2 regions of the Pseudorhodoferax sp. genome follow, and region 2 is predicted to be linked to the other one. Evidence: predicted binding sites of a transcription regulator. Region 2 holds the regulator's gene; the other holds the start of a gene.

Region 1 (11,460 bases), 380 kb from region 2:
GCCGGCTACGAAGGCGCGTTGCCGCGCGAGCTGTCGGGCGGCATGCGCCAGCGCGTGGGCATCGCGCGCGCCCTGGTGACCGAGCCGGACGTGCTGCTGATGGACGAGGCCTTCTCCGCGCTGGACGTGCTGACCGGCGAGCGCCTGCGCGAGGACATCCTGGAGCTGTGGCAGGGCGGCAGCATGCCGACCAAGGCCATGCTGGTGGTCTCGCACAACATCGAGGAGGCCGTGGTGATGGCCGACCGCGTGCTGGTGCTGGCCGCCGATCCGGGCCGCATCCGCTGCCAGCTGGCGATCCAGCTGCCGCGCCCGCGCGAGCCCGACGGCGCCGACGCGCGGGCGCTGGTCGACGAGATCTATGCGCTGATGACGTCCGGCGCCGGCCGCGCGGCCCGCGGGGCCGGGGCGACGCGCCCGGCGCTGGCGGCCCGGCTGCCGCGGGCCGACGTGGGCCGCATGGACGGCCTGCTGGAGCTGCTGGCCGACCAGCCCTTCGACGGCCATGCCGACCTGCCCCGGCTGGCCGAGGCGTCGGAGCTCGCCGACGCCGACCTGCTGCCGCTGGCCCACGCGCTGGCCCAGCTCGGCCTGGTGCAACTGGACAGCGGCGACCTGCAGCTGTCCGCGCTGGGCCGGCGCTACGTGGACGGCGGCCACGGCCTGCGGCGCGAGCTGTTCGGCCAGCAACTGCTGGCCCACGTGCCGCTGGTCGCGCACATCCGCCACAGCCTGGAGCAGGAGGCCAGCGGCCAGCTGCCGGACAAGCCCTTCCTGGACCTGCTGCGCGAGCACCTGGGCGAGGCCGAGGCCACGGACCTGCTGCACACGGCCGTGTCCTGGGCGCGGCACGGCGAGGTGTTCGAGTACGACGCCCGTGCCGGCCTGCTGCGGCTGCCGACGGGCGAGGACGAGGGCGGCGAGGCGGCCTGACGGCGTCCGGGCGCGATGCCGAGGCCCGGGCCGCCGGCGGCGGCGCCCTCGCGGCGGCCCGCCCACCTCACGGCCTCACAGGATGCCGTGCTGCCGCAGCAGGGCCTGCTCGTCGCCCGACACCCAGCCGAATATGCGGGGCTCGCCATCGTGCAGCTGCACGAGGTAGTGGACGTCGAAGTCGATGGCGACGTCCGGTGCCGCGCCGCGGTCGTAGGTCGCCGTCCAGGCGACGTGCGCGAGGCAGTGGTGCTCGTCGATGGGGTGGATGCGGACACCGCGCAGGTCCATGTCCTTGGTGCCGATCCGGCGGTAGCGCTCGAAGCCCTCGCGCATGGCCTGTTTCAGTGGCTCGTCGTTCCGGCCGGCCATGACCCCGGCCGGCGAGGCCGCGACGAAGGCGCTGGCGTAGGCCGAGGCGACGTCATCCAGGTCCGCGGCGTTGTGCAGCCCCTGGCGGAAGCGGTCTCGGTAGCGCTCGAAGAACTCGTGGATGCGCTCTTCTTCCATCGGTGTCTCCCTGGGTTCGGTCCATCACGGCGTACGCCATGCCATCGTAGAGCGCCACGGGATGGGATTTTCGTGCCGGCCCGGGTAATATAGTCCCCCAGGCTATATTGGAAAGTTCGCCGCCATGTCCCACACCGCCCGCCAGAAAGACAAGCTGATCGCCCGCGTCCGCCGCATCAGGGGGCAGCTGGAGGGCATCGAGCGCGCCCTGGAGGCGGATGCCGCCTGTGTCGAAGTGCTGCGCCAGATCGCCTCCGTGCGCGGCGCGGTCGGCGGCTTGACCGCCGAGGTGATGGAGGACCACCTGCGTGAACATGTCCTGGACGCCCCGACCGACCAGGAGCGGCGCCAGGGCGGCGAGGAAATGATCGAGGTCATCCGCTCCTACATGAAATGAGCCTGCCGCCCGCAGGCGGCCCCATGCAGCGACAGGAACCGGCAGATGAACACGACCACCCACCCGGCGGCGCGCCACGACCATTGCTTCCTCGGCCGCGACCACCGGCGCAACGAGCGCAAGGTCTGGCTGGTGATCGGCCTCACGGCCGGCATGATGCTGGTGGAGATCGTGGCGGGCACCCTCTATGGCTCGATGGCGCTGGTGGCCGACGGCTGGCACATGTCCACCCATGCCGGCGCGATGCTGATCGCCGCGCTGGCCTACCGCTTCGCGCGCCGGCATGCGGGCAATCCGCGCTTCACCTTCGGCACTGGCAAGCTCGGCGACCTGGCGGGCTTCGCCAGCGCGGTGCTGCTGGCCCTGGTGGCGCTGCTGATCGGCTGGGAGAGCCTGCTGCGGCTGGCCCGGCCGGTCCCCGTCGATTTCACGCAGGCGATCGAGGTGGCCGCCGTGGGGTTGGCCGTCAACCTGGTCTGCGCCTGGCTGCTCCGGGACGACCCCCTCCATCATGGCCACCACCACCATGCCCACGGCCACCGCCATCCCCATGGGCACCACCACCACGATGCGCACCATGCACCGGGGCCGTCCCGCGACAACAACCTGCGCGCCGCCTACCTGCACGTGGTGGCCGATGCCATGACCTCCGTGCTGGCCATCGTCGCCCTGCTGCTGGGGCGCAGCCGTGGCTGGACCTGGGCCGATCCCGCCATGGGCGTGGTCGGCGCGCTGGTGATCGCGCGCTGGTCATGGGGCCTGATCCGGGACGCCGGCAGCGTGCTGCTCGATGCCGCGGCCGAGGGGGAGGCGGTGCGGCAGGAGATCCGCGAGGCGATCGCACCGACGGGAAGCGAGGTCACGGACCTGCATGTGTGGCAGGTCGGTCCCGGCCATTTCGCGGCGATCGTCGCGCTGATCGCCACGGAGCCGCAGGAGCCGGCGCACTACAAGGCGCTGCTGGCCCCGATCCACGCGCTGGCGCACGTCACCATCGAGGTGCAGCGCGACGTACCTGCGTTGCGTTGATGCGTTCGGCAACTTCTCCATATGTTGCGTTGACAAGCCGAGGCATGCGTGTCGGCTTCTATGTCCATTGACCAAGTTGCGGTGCGCAACTATATTGGTTGCGCACCGCAACTGACAGGGATGGCTGATGGACATCGTCGACACACCGCCTCATTCACCGGATGCCACCATCCTGGAACTGCGGCAGTTTTCCCGGAAACTGGTGAGAGCGCTGGGATTCATGCGGGCCACCCTGGCGGACACGGAGCTTGCGCCTTCTGCGGTGCATGCCATCCTTGAAATCGGCGCCGCGCCAGGGATCAATGCCAGGGACCTGGGCCATGTCCTGAGACTGGACAAATCGAATACGAGCCGGCAACTCGCCAGGCTGGAGGCCGGCGGTTTTCTCAAGAGACAGGCCACAGGCGACGACGGGCGTTCGTCTGCGCTTTATCTGACGGATGCCGGGCAGGTGTTGCGGGAAAAAATTGACCGCTTCGCAACGGCCCAGGTTGCCGATGCGCTGCGCCGCATCGTGCCTGCGGATCAGCCCATGCTGGTGCGTGCGCTGGGGCTGTACGCCAATGCACTGGCCCAGGGCACGGGCTCCCACGCGCCGGTCGAAGAGGCTGCGACGGGGATCAAGGAGGGCTACCAGCCCGGTTGCATTGGCGACATAGCCAGTCTTCATGGCAGGTTCTATTCGGGGCACTGGGGATTCGGTGTGTTCTTCGAGAAGAAGGTGGCGACGGAACTGGCCGACTTTGCCGAGGCCCTGCCGGCCGACGGGAAGTCCCTGTGGCTCTATAGGGAAGGTGGCCGCGCACTGGCCTCCCTCGCCATGGATGGCGATCCGGCGACAGGGGTTGCGCATCTGCGATGGTTCATCGTCGACGATGCCTTGCGTGGAACCGGCGTGGGGCGGCAGTTGATGGCCCGTGCGATGCAGTTCGTGGACGAGCGTTTTGAAGAAACCTATCTGTGGACATTCAAGGGCCTGGACGCCGCACGCCATCTGTACGAGTCCTTCGGTTTCCGGTTGACGCAGGAGTCGGAGGGTGCGCAGTGGGGCACCCGGGTCGTCGAGCAGCGTTTCGATCGTCGTCGTGCCGACGCGCGCCAGCACTGAGGCGGTGGTGGCACCGGGGCGCAGACGCGCATCGCGTGGGGCATGCCGGCCAGTGCCTCGGCGCAACGATCGGCTGCGAGAATCCGCCACCACGCCATGACGCCTTCCCCCCTGGTCGACGATTGCGCCCGCGCCTCGCTGGCGCTGCTGCAGGAGAACCTCACGCCGCACGGCATCCTGGCCGCGCGGCGCACGCCGGCCGCCGTGGCGCGGCGCTACACCCGCATTTTCGGCCGCGACGCCGCGATCTGCGTGATGGCCATGTGCGGCAGCGGCGTGCCGGCGCTGGAGCGGGGCGCCGTGGCCAGCCTGGACGCGCTGGCCGCGCAGCAGGCGGCCAACGGCCAGATCCCCAAGTACGTGGACCCCGAGGGCCTGGACGCCGACTTCTGGTACCTGGGCTGCATCGACGCCACGCTGTGGTGGCTGATCGCGGTGGACCATGTGCGCCGGCATGGCCGGGCGGGCCCGGCGCGCTGGCAGCGCGAGGTGCCGCTGGCGATCCAGTGGCTGCTGGCGCAGGAGCACCAGCACCTGCGGCTGCTGCAGCAGAACGAGGCCAGCGACTGGGCCGACATCATGCCGCGCTCGGGCTACGTGCTGTACACGAACGCGCTGTGGCATGAGGTCAAGCGCCGCTTCGGCCTGGCGGACGCGGACGCCACGCGCCACCACTTCAACCACTTGTTCAACCCGTTCCAGCGCGACCTGCCCGAATACCACCGCGCGCGGCTGCTGCGCCACTACGCGCGGCGCGGCCGGCGCGACCCGGGCCTGTACCTGAGCTTCGTGAACCTCGCCTCCGTCGGCGACGAGGGCGACGTGTTCGGCAACGTGCTCGCGGTGCTGTGCGGCCTGGCCGACGGCGCCGTGGCCGGGCGCATCGTGCGGACCATCGCGGCCGCGCAGGCCGACCTGCCCTGGCCCGTGCGCGTGGTGCTGCACCCGCTGTCGCAGCAGCACCCGCTGTGGCGGCCCTACATGGGCCGGCACCGGCAGAACCTGGTGCACCAGTACCACAACGGCGGCATCTGGCCCTTCGTCGGCGGCTTCTGGGCGCTGGCGCTGGCGCGGCAGGGGCTGCAGGCGCAGGCCTGGGCGGCGATGCAGCGGCTCGCCGAGGCCAACGCGCAGGACGGCTGGCGCTTCACCGAATGGTTCCAGGGCCGGACCCTGGCGCCGATGGGCATGGCCGGCCAGAGCTGGAACGCCGCCGCCTTCCTGCTGGCGCTGCGGGCGCTTCGCGGCGAAGCGGCGCCCTGGTAGCGGCCGGCCCCGTCAGCGCGCCAGCCCGAGGGCCAGTGCCACGGCCAGCGCCAGCGCGGCGGCCGGGCCCGAGAACAGCCAGCGCCACGGTGCGCGCCGCGGCACGAAGCCGACGCCGCGCACGAAGCCGGCGCTCATGGCCCAGAACAGCGCCAGGGCCAGCCGGTGGTCGGCCTGCCCCTGGGCGTCGGCCAGCAGCGGCGGGTAGAGCGTGCCGGCCAGCATGATCGACACGGCCAGCGCCAGGCTGGGCAGGTGCACGCGCGCCGATGCGCGCGGCGCGGAGGCCGGGGCTGCCGTCTCAGCGCTCCACGGCGCCGGCGCGCCAGCCGCGGGGCATGGAACCGGGCCGCCAGCCGCGGTCCGAACGGCCGCGGAGCAGGATCGGCCAGCGGATGCCGCGGGCCGGCTTGGCCGGAGCGCAGGCGTGCCTTGCAGGCCGCAGCGGCTCCGGAGGAGCTGCCTCGTCGGGTCGTCCGGGTCCGCGCAGGCAGGCGTGGGGCCGCGGCCCTCCGTCTCCTGGAGGGGGGCGCAGCGTGCAGACTGGGGGTGTCTCATCTCAAGACGCGCCGTCGATGCGGGACTGCTCGTGCTCGCCCCACAGCGCGTTCATCACGGCCAGCAGCACGGCGAAGCCGATGCCGAGCATCCAGGCGAAATACCACATGCGGTTCTCCTTTTCGTTCGGTGTCAGTAGGCGGTATGGCGGTTGGCGCGGATGTGCTCGACCGTGACCTTGCCGCGCATCACGCGGTACGCCCAGCCCGTGTAGAGGACGATCAGCGGCATGAACAGCAGCGTGGCCCAGAACATCAGGCCCAGCGTCAGGTGGCTGGACACGCTGTCCCACACCGTCAGGCTGGCCGCCGGCATGCTGGACGAGGGCAGCACGAACGGGAACATCGCCGCGCCGGCCGTGCCGATCACCCCGGCCATCGCCAGCGCCGAGGCGATGAAGGCCGCCAGCGTGCGGCGCGCCGCCGCCAGCGCAGCGGCCAGCAGTGCGCCGGCGATCCCGAGCAGCGGCAGCAGCCACAGCGCGGGCACGGCGCGGTAGTTGGCCCACCAGGCGTCGGCGCTGCGCACCACGGTCTTGGCCAGCGGATCGGGCAGCGCGGCGGGGTCGATCGGCGAATTGATCGCGAAGCCTTCGATGCCGCCCCAGCGCAGCCACGCGCCGGCGCTGGCGAAGGCCGCCACCATCAGCAGCGCGGCGCCCACCGCGGCCCGGACGGCGCGGGCCTGGATCGGGCCCACGGTGCGGTGCGCCAGGTAGGTGCCGCCGTGCATCGTGACCATGCTGCTCGCCACCACGCCGGCCAGCAGCGCGAACGGGTTCAGCAACTGCCAGAACGTCCCGGTGTAGGTGGACACCAGGAAGCGGTCGAACTGGAAGGGCACGCCCTGCAGCAGGTTGCCGAAGGCCACGCCGAAGATCAGCGGCGGCACGGTGCCGCCGACGAACAGGCCCCAGTCCCAGCCGTTGCGCCAGGCGGCGGCGTGGATCTTGCTGCGGTAGTCGAAGCCCACCGGCCGCAGGAACAGCGCCCACAGCACGGCCAGCATGGCCCAGTAGAAGCCGCTGAAGGCCGTGGCGTAGACCAGCGGCCAGGCCGCGAAGATCGCGCCGCCGCCGGTGATGAACCAGACTTGGTTGCCGTCCCAGTGCGGGCCGACGGTGTTGATGACCACGCGGCGCTCGTCGTCGCCGCGGCCGACGAACGGCAGCAGCGTGGCGACGCCCATGTCGTGGCCGTCCATGATGGCGAAGCCGATCAGCAGCACGCCGACGAGCAGCCACCAGATGAGCTTGAGGGTGGGGTAGTCGATCATGGTGGAGGTTCCCGTCGGTTCAGGCGTGGGCGGCTTCGAACTGGTAGCGGCCGGTGCCCAGGCTGCCCGGGCCCTGGCGCGCGAACTTGACCATCAGCCACATCTCCACGGCCAGCAGCGCGGTGTAGAAGCCGACGAAGCCGGCTAGCGAGCCGTACAGGCTCTCCACGCTGAGCGTGGACACGCTCAGGTGCGTCGGCAGCACGCCGTAGATGGTCCAGGGCTGGCGGCCGTACTCGGCGACGAGCCAGCCCAGCTCGCAGGCGATCCACGGCGCCGGCAGCATCCACAGCGCCCAGCGCAGCAGCCAGCGCGGCGTGGGCCGGCGCGTCTTCAGCGTGCTCCAGAACGCCAGGCCGAACAGCGCCAGCATCGCGAAGCCCAGGCCGACCATGAGGCGGAAGCTCCAGAACATCGGCGCCACGCGCGGCACGGTGTCGTGCATGGCGCGGTCGATCATCTCGGGCGTGGCCTGGCGCACGTCGGCCGTGTACTTCTTCAGCAGGAGGCCGAAGCCCAGGTCGTGCCGGGTGCGCTCCAGCGTCTCGCGGGCGGCCGCGTCGTCGCGGTGCTCGCGCAGCGTCTCCAGCGCGGCGACGGCGGCGATGCCGTTGACGATGCGCTCACGGTTCCTGGCCTTGATCTCGCGGATGCCCGGGATCTCCCGCGTGACCGAGCGCGTGCCGATCAGGCCCATCACGTAGGGGATCTCCACCGCCCAGCGGTTCCTCTGCCCGGCCTCGTCGATGCCGGCGATCAGGTTGAAGCTGGCCGGCGCGGGCTCGGTCTCCCACATCGCCTCCATCGCCGCGAGCTTGGTCTGCTGCGCCTCGCCCACGGTGTAGCCGCTCTCGTCGCCCAGCACGATGACCGAGCACACGCTGGCCAGGCCGAAGGCCGCGGCCACGCGGAAGCTGCGCCGGGCGAAGGCGACGTCTCGGCCGCGCAGCAGGTACCAGGCCGAGATGGACAGCACGAACATCGCGCCCGTCACGTAGCCGGCCGACACCGTGTGCACGAACTTGGCCTGCGCGTCGGGGTTGAAGACCACGGCCCAGAAGTCCGTCATCTCCATGCGCATGGTCTGCCACGAGAACTCGGCGCCCACCGGGTTCTGCATCCAGCCGTTGGCGATCAGGATCCACAGCGCCGACAGGTTGGTGCCCACGGCCATCAGCACCGTCACCAGCAGGTGCTGCGGGCGCGACAGGCGGTCCCAGCCGAAGAAGAACAGGCCGATGAAGGTCGATTCGAGGAAGAAGGCCATCAGCCCCTCGATCGCCAGCGGCGCGCCGAAGATGTCGCCCACGTAGTGCGAGTAGTAGGCCCAGTTGGTGCCGAACTGGAATTCCAGCGTGATGCCGGTGGTCACGCCCAGCGCGAAGTTGATGCCGAACAGCTTGCCCCAGAAGCGCGTCATGTCCTTCCAGACCACCTGGCCGGTCATCACGTAGACCGTCTCCATGATGACCAGCAGCCAGACCATGCCCAGCGTCAGCGGGACGAACAGGAAGTGGTACATCGCCGTGGCGGCGAACTGCAGCCGCGACAGGTCGACGAGTTGCTCGGAAATCATCGGGAAGCTTTCGGGAGGGGCGCCGCGGCATGCCGGGCGGCGGCCTCGGCATCGACGGCCACGCGGGCGTCGCGGACGAAGAACCACCACAGCGCGACCAGCATGAGGAGCTTGATCAGCACCGCGGCGGCCAGGTGGTGGAGCAGGTGACGGTCGGTCATGCCATGACATGCATCAAGTTGCGTGCCAGCGGGGTTTTTATGAAAAACCGTTCTGCATCAACGAATTGCGCGTGGCGCATGGCGCAGTCCCTGCCAGGGGTGACGAAATGGCAGGCGTGAATGGCATGCCATGGCAGTTCCATGGCACAGTGTCGCCCGCCATGCCGACCGCCCCCGACGCCGCCCCGCCCGAACTGGCCGCCTACCTGGAGGGGCTGCCCGAACCGCACATCCTGTTCGACCGGCGCTACCGCATCCTGGCCGCCAACGCCGCCTACCGCGCCCGGTTCAGCCCGGGCGCCTCGGTGCTCGGGCGCACCTGCCACGACGTGTCGCACGGCTTCGCCGTGCCGTGCGACCGCGCCGGCGAAAGCTGCCCGCTGGCGCGCTCGCTCACCAGCGGGCAGCGCGAGCGCGTGCTGCACCTGCACCACACGCCGCAGGGCGAGGCCTATGTGGACATCGAGCTGGTGCCGCTGCGCGACGCCACCGGTACGCCAGCCTTCTTCGTCGAGAAGATGGCGCCGCTGGGCGTGGCCCAGGGCCAGGCCTCGGCGCGCGGCCTGATCGGCCGCGCGCCGGCGTTCCGGGAGATGCTGGCGCTGATCGCGCGGGTGGGGCCCTCGCAGGCCAGCGTGCTGCTGCTGGGCGAGTCCGGCTCCGGCAAGGAGCTGGCCGCCCGGGCGATCCACGAGGCCAGCCCGCGCGCGGCCCGGCCGCTGGTGGTGGCGGACTGCGCCAGCCTGCCCGAGACCTTGTTCGAGAGCGAGCTGTTCGGCCACGAGCGCGGCGCCTTCACCGGCGCCCAGGCCGCGCGGCCGGGGCTGGTGGAGGCGGCCAGCGGCGGCACCCTGTTCCTGGACGAGGTCGGCGACATCCCGCTGCCCATGCAGGTCAAGCTGCTGCGCCTGCTGGAGAGCGGCACCTACCGCCGCGTGGGCAGCACCGAACTGCGCCATGCCGACCTGCGCGTGGTGTCGGCCACGCACCGCGACCTGCCGGCCATGGTGGCCGGCGGCCGCTTTCGCGAGGACCTGTACTACCGGCTCGGCGGCTTTCCGATCCGGCTGCCGCCGCTGCGGGCGCGGCCCGGCGACATCCCGCTGCTGGCGGCCTCGCTGCTGGCGCGCCTGGCGCCGCGGCGGCGCCTGCAGATGGCGCCGGCCGCGCTGGCCGCGCTGGCGGCCCATCCGTTCCCGGGCAACGTGCGCGAACTGCGCAACGTGCTGGAGCGCGCTGCCTTGCTGACCGATGGCGACACCGTGACGGCCGAGGTGGTGGCGCGCGCGCTGGCGATCGGCGCGGCGCCGGCCGGCCAGCCCGCGGCGCCGGCCGCGCGGCGCGGCGGCACCGCGCGCGAAGCCCAGCGCGCGGCGCTCGCGGCGGCGCTGGCCAGCCATGCAGGCGACCGGGCGTCGCTGGCGCGCGCGCTGGGCATCAGCCTGCGCACGCTGTACCGGCGGCTGGCGGAACTGGACGGCCTGCAGGCGCCGTGACCGGGGCCAATGCCCCGCCGCCGGCACCGGCCGGCCGCGCGCCGCCAGAATCGGCATCCGGTCGTGCCATGCACGCCGCCGCACAGAAAGGGATGCCGACATGGCAACACCGTCCCCGCAGTCCGCCGCCATCCTGGCCATGCTCCGGGAAGGCCGCTTCACCTGCGAGCAGATCGCCCAGGCGCTGGGTATTTCCGTCAACGTGGTGTACGGCGTGAACTCGCACTACCGGCGCGGCCGCTACACGGAGAAGCCGAAGCGCCCGGCCGGCACCGGCACGGGCAGGACGGTGCGGACGGACCGGGGCTGGACCTATCTGCTGGTGTCCCGCTGCGGCGTCGTCTACATCGGCGCGACGACCAACCTGCGGAACCGGTTCCGGTCGCACAATGCCGCCACCAACACCGGGTGGACGCGCGGGCGCAGATGGCACCTGCTGGGCGCCGTCCGCTTCGCGTCGCGGGCCGAAGCCTTCGACCTGGAGAGCCGGCTCAAGCGGTCGGGCAAGGCGCGCGGGCAATGGCTGGAACAGTGCCTGGCACGGGCGGCGCGGCTGGAACGGCGCTTCGGCCTCGGGCCGGCGTGGCTGCGCGGGCTGGCCGAGCGGGCCGGATCGCTGCAGCGCCACGCACGCTGACCCGGCACGACAGCCTGCCCCGGGAAGCGCCCGTCATGCCGCCGGGCGGCCCCTCCCGACGCAGGGCGGCGAGAAGCCCGATACATTGCGCGCCGTTCGATCGATCCTTCGTTGTCCACTTCCCCGCCTCCGTCCCATGCTGCGCTACCACACCATTCCCGTCACCGCGTTCCAGCAGAATTGCTCGCTGCTGTGGGACGACCCCACGCGGCAGGCCGCCGTCATCGATCCCGGCGGCGACCTGGACCGGCTGCTGGCCGAGGTCCGGCGCCGCGACCTGACGCTCGAACAGATCTGGCTCACGCACGCCCACATCGACCATGCCGGCGGCGCCGGCGAACTGGCCGAGCGGCTGGGCCTGCCCATCGTCGGCCCGCATCCGGACGACCAGTTCTGGATCGACGGCCTGCCGCAGCAGAGCGCGATGTTCGGCTTTCCGCCGGCCAAGCCGTTCACGCCCACGCGCTGGCTGCACGACGGCGACACCGTCACGCTGGGCAGCCACGTGCTGCAG
Region 2 (11,460 bases):
TGGACGCGGCCTCCTTGCTGCAGGCGCCGAGCCGGGAGCCGGGCTTGGCGTCCTCGGCGGCATGGGCGCTGCCCAGACACAGGGCCAGCGCGGCGGACAGGATCAGGGTGGTGGATTTCAGCATGGTAGGTTCCCGCGAGTTGGAAAAGGAATGGGACTGCCCGGTGCAGGCCCACGGACTCTAACGCCGCCCGCCCGTCCCGAGCCGACGATGCGGCGTGGCAAAGCACACGGAGCCGCCACCTAAAATCCGCGGATGTTTTCCGTCAAACAAGAATTGCTGGTGGCACTGGGCACTGCGCTGGAGCAGGTCGCCGCCGGCACCAACGTGCGCGCCGCCTTCGAGACGCCCAAGGTCGCCGCCCACGGCGACCTGGCCTGCACGGCCGCGATGCAGCTGGCCAAGCCGCTGAAGCTCAACCCGCGCCAGGTCGGCGAGCAGCTGCGCACGGCGCTGCTGGCCCAGCCGGCGGTGGCGCGGTGGGTCGCTTCCATCGACATCGCCGGCCCGGGTTTCCTGAACCTCAAGCTGCAGCCGGCCGCCAAGCAGCAGGCGATACGGGAGGTGCTGCAGCGCGGCGCGGCCTTCGGCACGCTGCCGGACAACGGGCGCCGCGTGCTGGTCGAGTTCGTCTCGGCCAACCCCACCGGCCCGCTGCACGTGGGCCACGGCCGCCAGGCCGCGCTGGGCGATGCGATCTGCAACCTGTACCAGTCGCAGGGCTGGAACGTCTGGCGCGAGTTCTACTACAACGACGCGGGCGTGCAGATCGCCACGCTGGCGCAGTCCACGCAGCTGCGTGCCAAGGGCCTGAAGCCCGGCGACGCCGGCTGGCCCGAGGCCGCCTACAACGGCGAGTACATCGCCGACATCGCCGCCGACTTCCTGGCGAAGAAGACCGTCACGGCCGACGACCGCGAGGTGACGGCCAGCGGCGACGTGGAGGACCTGGACTCGATCCGCCGCTTCGCCGTGGCCTACCTGCGCCGCGAGCAGGACCTGGACCTCCAGGCCTTCGCGGTGCGCTTCGACGAGTTCTACCTGGAATCGAGCCTGTACACCTCCGGCCGCGTGGAAGCCGCCGTCGAACGCATGCGCGCCTCGGGCAAGACCTACGAGCAGGATGGCGCGCTGTGGCTGCGGTCCACCGACTACGGCGACGACAAGGACCGCGTGATGCGCAAGTCCGACGGCACGTACACCTATTTCGTGCCCGACGTGGCCTACCACATCACCAAGTGGGAACGCGGCTTCGGCAAAGTCGTCAACATCCAGGGCACGGACCACCACGGCACCATCGCGCGCGTGCGCGCCGGGCTGCAGGCGGCGGACGTCGGCATCCCGCCGGGCTACCCCGACTACGTGCTGCACACCATGGTGCGGGTGATGCGCGGCGGCCAGGAGGTCAAGATCTCCAAGCGCGCCGGCAGCTACGTGACGCTGCGCGACCTGATCGAATGGACCAGCAAGGACGCGGTGCGCTTCTTCCTGCTCTCGCGCAAGCCCGACACCGAGTACGTGTTCGACGTGGACCTGGCGATCGCCCGCAGCAACGACAACCCGGTGTACTACGTGCAGTACGCGCATGCGCGCATCTGCTCGGTGCTGGCGGCCTGGGGTGGCGACGCGGCCACGCTGGCCGAGGCCGACCTGGCGGCGCTGCAGGGCCCGCAGGCCGAGGCGCTGATGCTGCTGCTGGCGCGCTACCCGGACGTGCTGGCCGGCGCAGCGGCCGAGTTCGCGCCGCACGACGTGACGTTCTACCTGCGCGAGCTGGCCGCCAGCTACCACAGCTACTACGATGCCGAGCGCATCCTGGTCGACGATCCGGCCGTGCGCACCGCGCGCGTGGCGCTGGTGGCCGCCACGGCCCAGGTGCTGCGCAACGGCCTGGCCCTGCTGGGCGTCAGCGCGCCCGAGAAGATGTGAAGCCGAAGCCATGACACAAGCGCAACAACGCAAGCGGGCGCCGGCCGCCCGGTCCGGCGCGGGCAGTCCGCGCGGCACCGCCTGGGGCGGCACCGTGATCGGCTTCATCGGCGGCGTGGTCGTGGGCCTGGTGGCGGCGCTGGCGCTGGCCATCTACGTGACCAAGGTGCCGGTGCCGTTCATGACCGGCAAGGCGCCGTCGTCCCGCACGGCCGACGACGATGCCGAGAGCCGGCGCAACCAGAACTGGGATCCGAACGCCCCGCTGCAAAGCCGCGGTTCCGCGCGGCCGGCACCCGCAGCGCCCACGGCGCCCGTCGCACCTGCCGCCCCCGTGGCCCCCGTCGCGCCGCCGGCCGTCGCGCTGCCGAGCCCGGCGCCCGCCCCGGCCGCACGCCCGGCGCCGGCGCCATCGGCCGATCCGCTCGGCGACCTGGCGCGCGCCCGCTCCCGCGCCGCCGGCCCCACGCCCACCGTGGCGCCGGCCACGGCCGCGCCCGATCCGTTCGACTATTTCGTGCAGGCCGGCGCCTTCCGCAGCCCGGACGACGCCGAGGCGCAGCGCGCCCGCCTCGCCATGCAGGGCCTGGAAGCCCGCGTGACCGAGCGCGAACAGGCCGGCCGCACCGTCTACCGCGTGCGCATGGGTCCGTACCGCTCGCGCGACGAGGCCGAGCGCACCAAGTCCCGGCTGGAAGGCGCGGGCTCCGAAGCCGCGCTGGTGCGCGTGCAGCGCTGAAACTTTTTGCATCCGTCGCCGCTCAGAACCGCCCCAAGGAGTGAAACCAATGAAACGTCGTGAGTTCTCGAAAGCCGGCTTGGCCGCGTCCGCCGCCCTCGGCCTGGTGCAGGCCCCGGCCGTGCTGGCGCAGGGCCGGCCCAAGGCCGGCACCGACTACCTGGTGCTCGAAAAGCCCGCGCCCACCGAAGCGCCCGCGGGCAAGATCGAGGTGGTCGAGTTCTTCTGGTATGCCTGCCCGCACTGCAACCTGTTCGAGCCGCAGCTGGAGGCCTGGGTCAAGCGGCTGCCGCCCGACGTGGCCTTCCGCCGTGCGCCGGTGGCCTTCCGCAGCGATTTCGTGCCGCTGCAGAAGCTTTATTACGCGCTGGAGGCGCTGGGCCAGCTCGACACCCTGCACGCCAAGGCCTTCCACGCGATCCACGTCGAGCGGCAGCGCCTGAACACGGACGACGCGGTGATCGCCTGGGCCGTCAAGCAGGGCCTGGACCAGGCCAAGTTCGTGGAGACCTACAACTCGTTCAACGTGAGCACCAAGGTGCGCAAGGCGACCCAGCTGCAGGACGCCTACAAGCTCGCCGGCGTGCCGGCCCTGGGCGTCCAGGGGCGCTACTACATCGACGGCGAGACGGCCAAGTCCATGGACCGCGCGCTGCAGATCACCGACGTGCTGCTGGCCGACCTGCGCGGCAAACCGCGAACATAAGGCGTGGACCTGCGACTTATTGCACTGCACAATGGGCCCGCTGACGCGGGCCCTGTCGTTTCTGCCACCATGCGTGACCGCTACAATGGCTGAGCAAGAATCGTGCCTTTGATGACCATCCTCCACCGCCCCCTCATCGCCGCCGCCGTCCTCGCGCTGGCCGCCGGCCTGGCCCAGGCCGAACGGGCCGACCGCGACAAGCCCATGAACGTCGAGGCCGACGCCATGCGCTACGACGACCTGAAGCAGGTCAACGTGTTCACCGGCCGCGTGGTCGTGACCAAGGGCACGATCCTGGCGCGCGGCGAGCGCGTGGAAGTCTGGAAGGACGCGCAAGGCTACCAGTTCGGCACGATTACGGCCGCGCCCGGCCAGCGCGCGTTCTACCGGCAAAAGCGCGAAGGGCTGGACGAGTTCATCGAAGGCGAGGGCGAGGTCATCCACTACGACGGCCGGGCCGACAAGGTCACCTTCACGCGCCGCGCCATCATGCGCCGGCTGGCCAAGGACAAGCTGCAGGACGAGGTGACCGGCGACGTGATCGTCTACAACAACGTGACCGAGGTGTTCACGGTCGATGCCGCCCGGCCCGGTGCCAAGGACCCCTCCGGCCGCGTGCGCGCCATGCTGTCGCCGCAGCCCTCGGCCAGCAGCCCGCAGCCGCCGGCCCAGCCGCCCGCCACGCTCAGGCCCAGCACCCGGCTGGGCACGGAGAAGCAGTAGCGTGGCGCCGGCGCAGGACAGCACGATCGCCATCCCCGGCCGCAGCCGGCTGGAGGCCCGCCGGCTGCAGAAGTCCTACGGCAGCCGCAAGGTGGTGCAGGACGTGTCGCTGACCGTGCACGAGGGCGAGGTCGTCGGCCTGCTCGGCCCCAACGGCGCCGGCAAGACCACCTCGTTCTACATGATCGTGGGCCTGGTACGGGCCGACGGCGGGCAGATCAGCATCGACGGCCGGTCGGTCGAGCAGATGCCGATCCACCGGCGCTCGCAGCTTGGCCTGTCCTACCTGCCGCAGGAGGCCTCGATCTTCCGCAAGCTGTCGGTCGAGGACAACGTGCGCGCCGTGCTGGAGCTGCAGCGCGACGCGGCCGGCAAGCCGTTCGGCCGCGCCGAGATCGAGCAGCGCCTGACCGCGCTGCTGCAGGACCTGCGGGTGGACCACCTGCGCGAGGCCTCGGCGCTGGCGCTGTCCGGCGGCGAGCGGCGGCGCGTGGAGATCGCCCGCGCGCTGGCCACGCAGCCGCGCTTCATCCTGCTGGACGAGCCCTTCGCCGGCATCGACCCGATCGCCGTGATCGAGATCCAGCGCATCGTCAGCTTCCTGAAGGGCCGCGGCATCGGCGTGCTGATCACCGACCACAACGTGCGCGAGACGCTGGGCATCTGCGACCACGCCTACATCATCAGCGAGGGCCGGGTGCTGGCCAAGGGCACGCCGGCCGAGATCGTCGACAACGCGGAAGTGCGCCGGGTCTACCTCGGCGAGCACTTCAGGATGTAGCCGGGGCCGCGCCATGAAGCAAAGCCTGTCCCTGCGCGTCTCGCAGCACCTGGCGCTCACGCCGCAGCTGCAGCAATCCATCCGGCTGCTGCAGCTGTCCACGCTGGAGCTGTCCCAGGAGGTCGAGCAGATGCTCGACGAGAACCCGTTCCTCGAACAGGCCATGGACGACCATGCGGGCGAGGATTTCGGCCTGGCGCAGTCCGACGCACCGGTGCGCGACGACGACCGCGAGGCCGAGGTGGCGGCCCAGAGCGGGCTGGATTACGCCAGCGAGGGCCTGGCCGACACCCGTGGCGAGGCCGAATCGCCGCTGACCGGCCAGGCCGACGAGCACGATTGGGACGGCGACGGCACGCACGACCTGGCGCCGGACGACAGCGAATGGGGCGGCGACGCGCCGGCCCGCGGCAACGGCCAGGGCGAGGAGGGCGAGGCCGACGCCACCGAGCTGGCGCGCAGCCAGGAGTCGCTGCAGGACTTCCTGCACCGCCAGGCGCTGGCGCTGCGGCTGTCCGCGGAGGACACGGCGGCGCTGCGCTTCCTGATCGAGTCGCTGAACGAGGACGGCTACCTCGAAGACAGCCTGGAGGAGCTGGCCGCCGGCTTCGCCCCCGAGGACCCGGAGGCGCGCGAGGAGCTGCTGCACCGCTTCACCGTCGCGCTGCGCCTGCTGCAGAACCTGGAGCCGGCCGGCGTCGGCGCGCGCGACCTGGGCGAATGCCTGGCGCTGCAGATCCGGGTGCTGCCGGAGGACGAGGTCGACCCCGCGCTGCGCGGCACCGCGCTGCGCGTGTGCCGCCAGAGCATGGAGCTGCTGGCACGGCGCGACCTCAAGCGCCTGGCCCACCTGTGCGACGACAGCGAGGCCGGCGTCAAGGCCGCGCTGGCGCTGATCACGCGGCTGGAGCCCAAGCCGGGCCGCAAGTTCGTCGACGTCGAGCGCAACGTCATCGTGCCGGACGTGATCGTCACCAAGGTCGGGCGCGGCGCCCAGGCGCGCTTCAAGGTCCAACTCAACCCCGACGTGATGCCGCGCCTGCGCGTGCACGACATCTACGCCAACGCGCTCAAGCAGCACCGCGGCGGCGGCCGGGACGCCTCCGACACCGCCGCGCTGCAGCAGCGGCTGCAGGAGGCGCGCTGGTTCATCAAGAACATCCAGCAGCGCTTCGACACCATCCTGCGCGTGTCCAACGCCATCGTCGAGCGCCAGAAGAACTTCTTCACGCACGGCGCGCTGGCCATGCGCCCGCTGGTGCTGCGCGAGATCGCCGACGAGCTGGGCCTGCACGAGTCCACCATCAGCCGCGTGACCACGGCCAAGTACATGGCCACGCCGTTCGGCACCTTCGAGCTGAAGTACTTCTTCGGCTCCTCGCTGGGCACCGAGACCGGCGGCAATGCCTCCAGCACGGCGGTGCGGGCGCTGATCAAGCAGTTCGTCTCGGCCGAGGACCCGAAGAAGCCGCTGTCGGACAGCCAGCTCTCGGAGATGCTGAAGGAACAGGGCATCGAGTGCGCGCGCCGCACCGTGGCCAAGTACCGCGAGGCGCTGCGCATCGCGCCGACCAACCTGCGCAAGGCGCTCTAGCCGTGCAGCACCTGCGCCTGTTCCTGCCCTGCGCCGCCGGCGTCGAGGCCCTGCTGGCCGACGAGGCCGCACGCATCGCCGGCTGCCCGGTGCAGGCGCGCCGCGCCGGCGTGCGGCTGTCGGCGCCGTGGCGCGACGCCATGCGGCTGAACCTGTACAGCCGGCTGGCCCAGCGCGTGCTGATCGAGCTGGCGCACGGCGGCTACCGCCACGAGCAGGACCTGTACGAGGTCGCCGCCGGCGTCGCCTGGGAAGCCTGGTTCACCCCGCGCCAGAGCTTCAGGATCGAGCTGACCGCGCAGCGCAGCCCCCTGAAAAGCCTGAACTTCGCCGCGCTGCGCATCAAGGACGCGATCGCCGACCGCTTCCGCGACCGCGCCGGCAGCCGGCCCGACGTGGACACGCGCGCCCCGCAGGTGCGCATCCACGCCCACCTGACGACCGACCGGCTGACGCTGTACATCGACAGCTCCGGCGAGCCGCTGTTCAAGCGCGGCTGGCGCGCGGACACCGGCGACGCGCCGCTGAAGGAGACGCTGGCCGCCGCCATGCTGGCGGCCAGCGGCTGGGATGCCCGCACCCCGCTGTACGACCCCTGCTGCGGCAGCGGCACGATCGCCATCGAGGCCGCGCAGATCGCCTGCGGCGTGGCGCCCGGGCTGCGGCGGCGCTTCGGCTTCGAGCGACTGGCGCCGTTCCAGCCGCACGTGTGGCAGGCACTGCGCGAGGAGGCCGAGGCCGCGCGCCACGCCCCCACGGCGCCGGTGTTCGGCAGCGACGTGGCGCACCGCATGGTCGATTTCGCGCAGCGCAACGCCGAGCGCGCCGGCGTGGCCGAGGCCGTGCAACTGCGCGGCGGCGACGCGCTGCAACGCCTGCCGCCGTGCGAGGAGCCCGGCGTGCTGCTGCTGAACCCGCCCTACGGCGAGCGCATCGGCGTCGCCGGCGTCGCCGGCGAGCGCGCCCGCCCGGGCCGCGAGGCCGCGCTGGCCGAGGGCGGTGGCGACTTCTTCGCGCGGCTGGCGGCGCACTGGAAGCACCACTACGCCGGCTGGACCGCCTGGGTGCTGACGCCGGACACCAAGCTGGCCAGCCGCATGCGGCTGAAGGAATCGCGCCGCATCCCGATGTGGAACGGCCCGATCGAGTGCCGGCTGTTCCGCTTCGACATGGTGCAGGGCTCGGCGCGCAGGCCGGCGGCGCCCGCGGCCTGAGCCCCTTCGCTCCCGGCTGCTATCCCGCGGCGCGCACCAGCGCGGCCAGCGCCGCTTCGGCCACCTCGGCGTCCTGCGCGCCGGTGCCCGAGCCGATGCCGATGCCGCCGACCACCTGGCCGTGCAGCACGATCGGCAGCCCGCCCTGCAGGTTGGTGACGCGGCCGTCCGTGGCCAGCGCCAGCCGGGCGTCCAGGCCCTCGGCGAGCTGCCCCGTCGGCACGCGGCCGGAGGCGGCGGTCATGGCCTTGCGGATGGCCGACTCGCGCGAGAGCAGCTTGGCGCCATCCATGCGCAGGTAGGCCAGCAGGTTGCAGCCCTCGTCCACGACGGCGATGCACTGCGGCTGGCCCATGGCGCGCGCCTTGGCCGCGGCGGCCTCGACCAGCAGCGTGGCGCCTTCGTCGGTCAGGCGGATCCGGGAAGCGGTCAGGGGCATGGCGGGAATTCCTCGCAGTGGTAGTTCAAGAAAGGGGCGGCCCAGACTCTCAGGAAAACGCCGGCGCGGCCCGAGTTTTCTCGCCCCCCGCGGGGGGCGGGCTGGGCGCGTTCAAACGGCGCGGATGTTGCCGCCGTCGCAGCGCAGCATGCTGCCGGTGATGTAGGCCGCCGGCACGCTGGCGACGAAGGCGGCCAGCGCGCCGAATTCGGCCGGGTCGCCGTAGCGGCCCAGGGGGATGCCGGCGGTGGAGCGCTGGCGCACCTGCGCGGGCGTAAGCGCCTCGCGCGCCGCGATGGCCTCGTCGGTGCGCTGCACGCGCTCGGTGTCGATGCGGCCCGGCACCAGGATGTTGGCCGTGATGCCGTCGCGGGCGACCTCGGCCGACAGCGTCTTGGACCAGGGCACCAGCGCGGCGCGCAGGCTGTTGGAGATGCCCAGCACCGGCAGCGGCTGCAGCACGCCCGAGGACACCACCGTCAGGATGCGCCCCCAGCCCCGCGCGCGCATGCCGGGCAGCAGCAGGTCGGTGAGCACGATGACCGGCAGCACCATCTCCTCGAAGGCCGTGCGCCAGGCCTGCGGGCCGTGGCCGCTGGCGCCGCCGTAGTCCGGCCCGCCGGTGTTGTTGACGAGGATGTCGATCGGGCCGAAGCGCTGCGCCAGCTGCGCGGCGAAGGCGGCCAGGCCCTCGGTGTCCCCGAGTGCGAGGCCGAAGGCCTCGACCTGCGCCGCGGCGTGGCCCGCGGCCCGGCCCTCGTTGCGCAGCGCCTCGGCCGCCGCGGCCAGCCGGGCCGCCTCGCGGCCGGTGATGGCCACGTGCGCGCCTTCGCGCACCAGCGCGCGGGCGATGCCTTCGCCGATGCCGCGGTTGCCGCCCAGCACCAGGGCGCGTTTGCCTGCCAGTCCGAGGTCCATGGGAACTCCTTGCGTATGGGCTGCGTGGGAAAGTAAGGAAGGAAAGCGTAGGCCGCTACACCGGCGCGGGCAGGTCGGTCACCAGCATGCAGCCGGGCCGGTGGGTGGCGTAGCGCGGCACGCCGGCGCGGCACAGGGCCTCGTGCGCCGTCAGGCCGCAGCCCCAGTACAGCATGGTCTCGCCGGGCAGCGGCGGCAGGGGTTCGCCGAAGTCGGGCCGGCGCAGGTCGCGGATGCCCAGCGCCGCCGGGTCGCCCTGGTGCAGCGGCGCGCCGTGGGCCTGGGGCAGGCGGGCGCCCAGGCGCCGCACGGCGGGGACGTCCGCATCGGCGAAAGGCCGCGCGGACACCACGATGGGCCCGTGGAAGCGCCCGGCGGGCGTGGCGGCGAGCCGGGTGCGGAACAGGCCGCCCTGGATGCCCTGCTCCAGGTGCCGCATGCGCACGCCGGCGGCCGCCAGCGCCGCCTCCTGCGAGAACCAGCAGCCCACCACCACCGCGACGTCGTCGGGCCGCCAGTGGGCGAGCAGGTCCGCGGGCGCGCCGGCGGGTTGGCCGCCGGCCCAGAGCTGGTAGCCGCCGAGGTCGCGCCGCACGTCGATGTCCTCCCCCAGCGCGGGCAGGGCCGGGTCGCCGGGCCGGCCCACGGCCAGCAGCGGCAGCGGCCCGGGATTGCGGCGGCAGAACTCGGCGAACTCCGCCGCCGCCTCGGCCGGCAGCACCACCAGGTTGCCCTGCAGGAAGCCCGGCGCCAGCCCCGAGGTGGTGCCCGCATGGCCCGCGCGCGCGGCCAGGCGCACGGCCCTGGGCGAGGCGCCGGGCCCCGGCCGCGCCGCCGCGCCCGCCGGCGCATCGGCGGCGCGCGTCATGGCGCAGCCCTCAGCGGAATGCCGTGCCGCCCGCGCCGCAGGAAGCGGCCCTGGCCGGGGCGGCCGCGCAGCTCTCCGTCGGCGCAGACCAGCTCGCCGCGCAGCCACACGTGCGTGGGCCAGCCGGTCACGGCCATGCCGGCGTAGGGCGTGTAGTCCACGTTGTGGTGCAGCAGGGCGTTGTCGATCACGGTGCGGCGCTGCGGGTCCCACAGCGCCAGGTCGGCGTCGGCGCCGACGGCGATCTGGCCCTTGCGCGGCAGCAGCCCGTACAGGCGCGCCGGCGCGGTGCAGCACAGCTCGACGAACTCCGCCAGCGTGAGCCGGCCGGCCATGACGCCTTCGGAGAACAGCAGCGGCAGGCGCGTCTCCAGCCCCGGGATGCCGTTGGCGATGAAGCGGAACGAGGCCTTGGGGCCGTACTTGAGCTTGCCGCTCTCGTCGAAGCGGTAGGGCGCGTGGTCGGAGGAGACCAGCGACAGCGCCCCGCTCTGCAGGCCGCGCCAGACGAAGGGCGCGTTCTCGCGCGCGCGCGGCGGCGGGCTGCACATGCACTTGGCGCCGTCCTCGGCGTGCAGGTCCTCGCTGCCGAGGAACAGGTACTGCGGGCAGGTCTCGGCGACGATGGGCAGCCCGCGGGCGCGCGCGCCGGCGATCACCTCGATGGCCTCGCGCCCCGAGACGTGCACGATCAGCAGCGGCGCCTCGGCCAGCTCCGCCAGCGCCACCGCGCGGAAGGTGGCTTCGCGCTCGACCAGCATGGGCCGCGAATCTGCGTGGTAGCGCGGCGCCGTCCGGCCCTGCCGCTCCAGGCGCTCGGTGAGCCACAGGATGCAGTCCAGGTTCTCGGCGTGCACCATGGTCAGCGTGCCGCACTGGCGCGCGGCGTCCAGCACCTCCAGCACCTGCAGGTCCGACAGCCGCAGCGCCTCGTAGGTCAGGTAGATCTTGACCGAGGTGTAGCCTTCGGCGGCCAGCGCGGGCAGCTCCTGCGCCAGCACCTCCTGCGTCGGGTCGGACACGATGAGGTGAAAGCCGTAGTCCACGTGCGAGCGGCCTTCGGCGCGCGCATGGTAGGCCGCCACCGCCGCGCGCAGCGACTGGCCCTTGAACTGCGGCGCGAAGGGGAGGATGGTCGTCGTGCCGCCGAAGGCGGCCGAGCGGCTGCCGCTGGCGAAGTCGTCGGCCATCTGCGCGCCGCGCGCGGCGCTGCCGGGATTGGGCGGCTGGTCGATGTGGCAGTGCGCGTCCACCCCGCCGGGCAGCACCCAGCGCCCCGCCGCGTCGAAGCGCGTGCGCCCGCCCGCGATGCGCTCGGCCAGCGCGGCGATGCGGCCGGCGCGGATGCCGATGTCGCAGCGCGCCAGGCCCTGGCCGACGAAAACCTCGCCGCCATGCAGCACCGTGTCGAAGTCCGCGTCCATGGATTCGGGCGATCTCATCGCGGCAGCCGGCGGTCGGCCGCGGCCGGCACGAAGCGGCCGTCGTAGATGCTGGCCGGCGTGGGCTTGGCGGGCAGCCCGAAGGCGTCCGCCACGGTGTCGATCT

The links. The regulator sigma-54, encoded in region 2, starts transcription at its own class of promoters, with help from an activator protein. The targets are predictions, from matches to a motif close to TGGCANGNAANCTGCTTT.
Region 1: the regulator sigma-54 is predicted to act here: its motif matches at 8,824-8,841, upstream of cydP (cytochrome oxidase putative small subunit CydP).

Annotation. Positions count from the first base shown of each region.
Region 1 covers NZ_JASGJZ010000001.1:1,211,108-1,222,567, reverse strand. Annotated here, with positions in the region: gene QM782_RS05830 (nitrate/sulfonate/bicarbonate ABC transporter ATP-binding protein) at 1-933, shown strand, start outside; gene QM782_RS05825 (nuclear transport factor 2 family protein) at 1,009-1,443, opposite strand; gene QM782_RS05820 (metal/formaldehyde-sensitive transcriptional repressor) at 1,568-1,840, shown strand; gene dmeF (CDF family Co(II)/Ni(II) efflux transporter DmeF) at 1,886-2,869, shown strand; gene QM782_RS05810 (bifunctional helix-turn-helix transcriptional regulator/GNAT family N-acetyltransferase) at 2,997-3,977, shown strand; gene QM782_RS05805 (glycoside hydrolase 100 family protein) at 4,074-5,243, shown strand; gene QM782_RS05800 (cyd operon YbgE family protein) at 5,256-5,504, opposite strand; gene cydX (cytochrome bd-I oxidase subunit CydX) at 5,803-5,910, opposite strand; gene cydB (cytochrome d ubiquinol oxidase subunit II) at 5,934-7,076, opposite strand; gene QM782_RS05785 (cytochrome ubiquinol oxidase subunit I) at 7,096-8,652, opposite strand; gene cydP (cytochrome oxidase putative small subunit CydP) at 8,649-8,813, opposite strand; gene QM782_RS05775 (sigma-54 interaction domain-containing protein) at 8,975-10,309, shown strand; gene QM782_RS05770 (GIY-YIG nuclease family protein) at 10,410-10,946, shown strand; gene QM782_RS05765 (MBL fold metallo-hydrolase) at 11,083-11,460, shown strand, end outside.
Region 2 covers NZ_JASGJZ010000001.1:1,596,058-1,607,517, forward strand. Annotated here, with positions in the region: gene QM782_RS07450 (PsiF family protein) at 1-124, opposite strand, end outside; gene argS (arginine--tRNA ligase) at 257-1,930, shown strand; gene QM782_RS07460 (SPOR domain-containing protein) at 1,941-2,669, shown strand; gene QM782_RS07465 (thiol:disulfide interchange protein DsbA/DsbL) at 2,719-3,375, shown strand; gene lptA (lipopolysaccharide transport periplasmic protein LptA) at 3,487-4,098, shown strand; gene lptB (LPS export ABC transporter ATP-binding protein) at 4,100-4,879, shown strand; gene QM782_RS07480 (RNA polymerase factor sigma-54) at 4,893-6,473, shown strand; gene QM782_RS07485 (THUMP domain-containing class I SAM-dependent RNA methyltransferase) at 6,476-7,687, shown strand; gene QM782_RS07490 (GlcG/HbpS family heme-binding protein) at 7,707-8,126, opposite strand; gene QM782_RS07495 (SDR family oxidoreductase) at 8,238-9,044, opposite strand; gene QM782_RS07500 (D-glutamate cyclase family protein) at 9,100-9,912, opposite strand; gene hydA (dihydropyrimidinase) at 9,909-11,354, opposite strand; gene QM782_RS07510 (ABC transporter substrate-binding protein) at 11,351-11,460, opposite strand, start outside.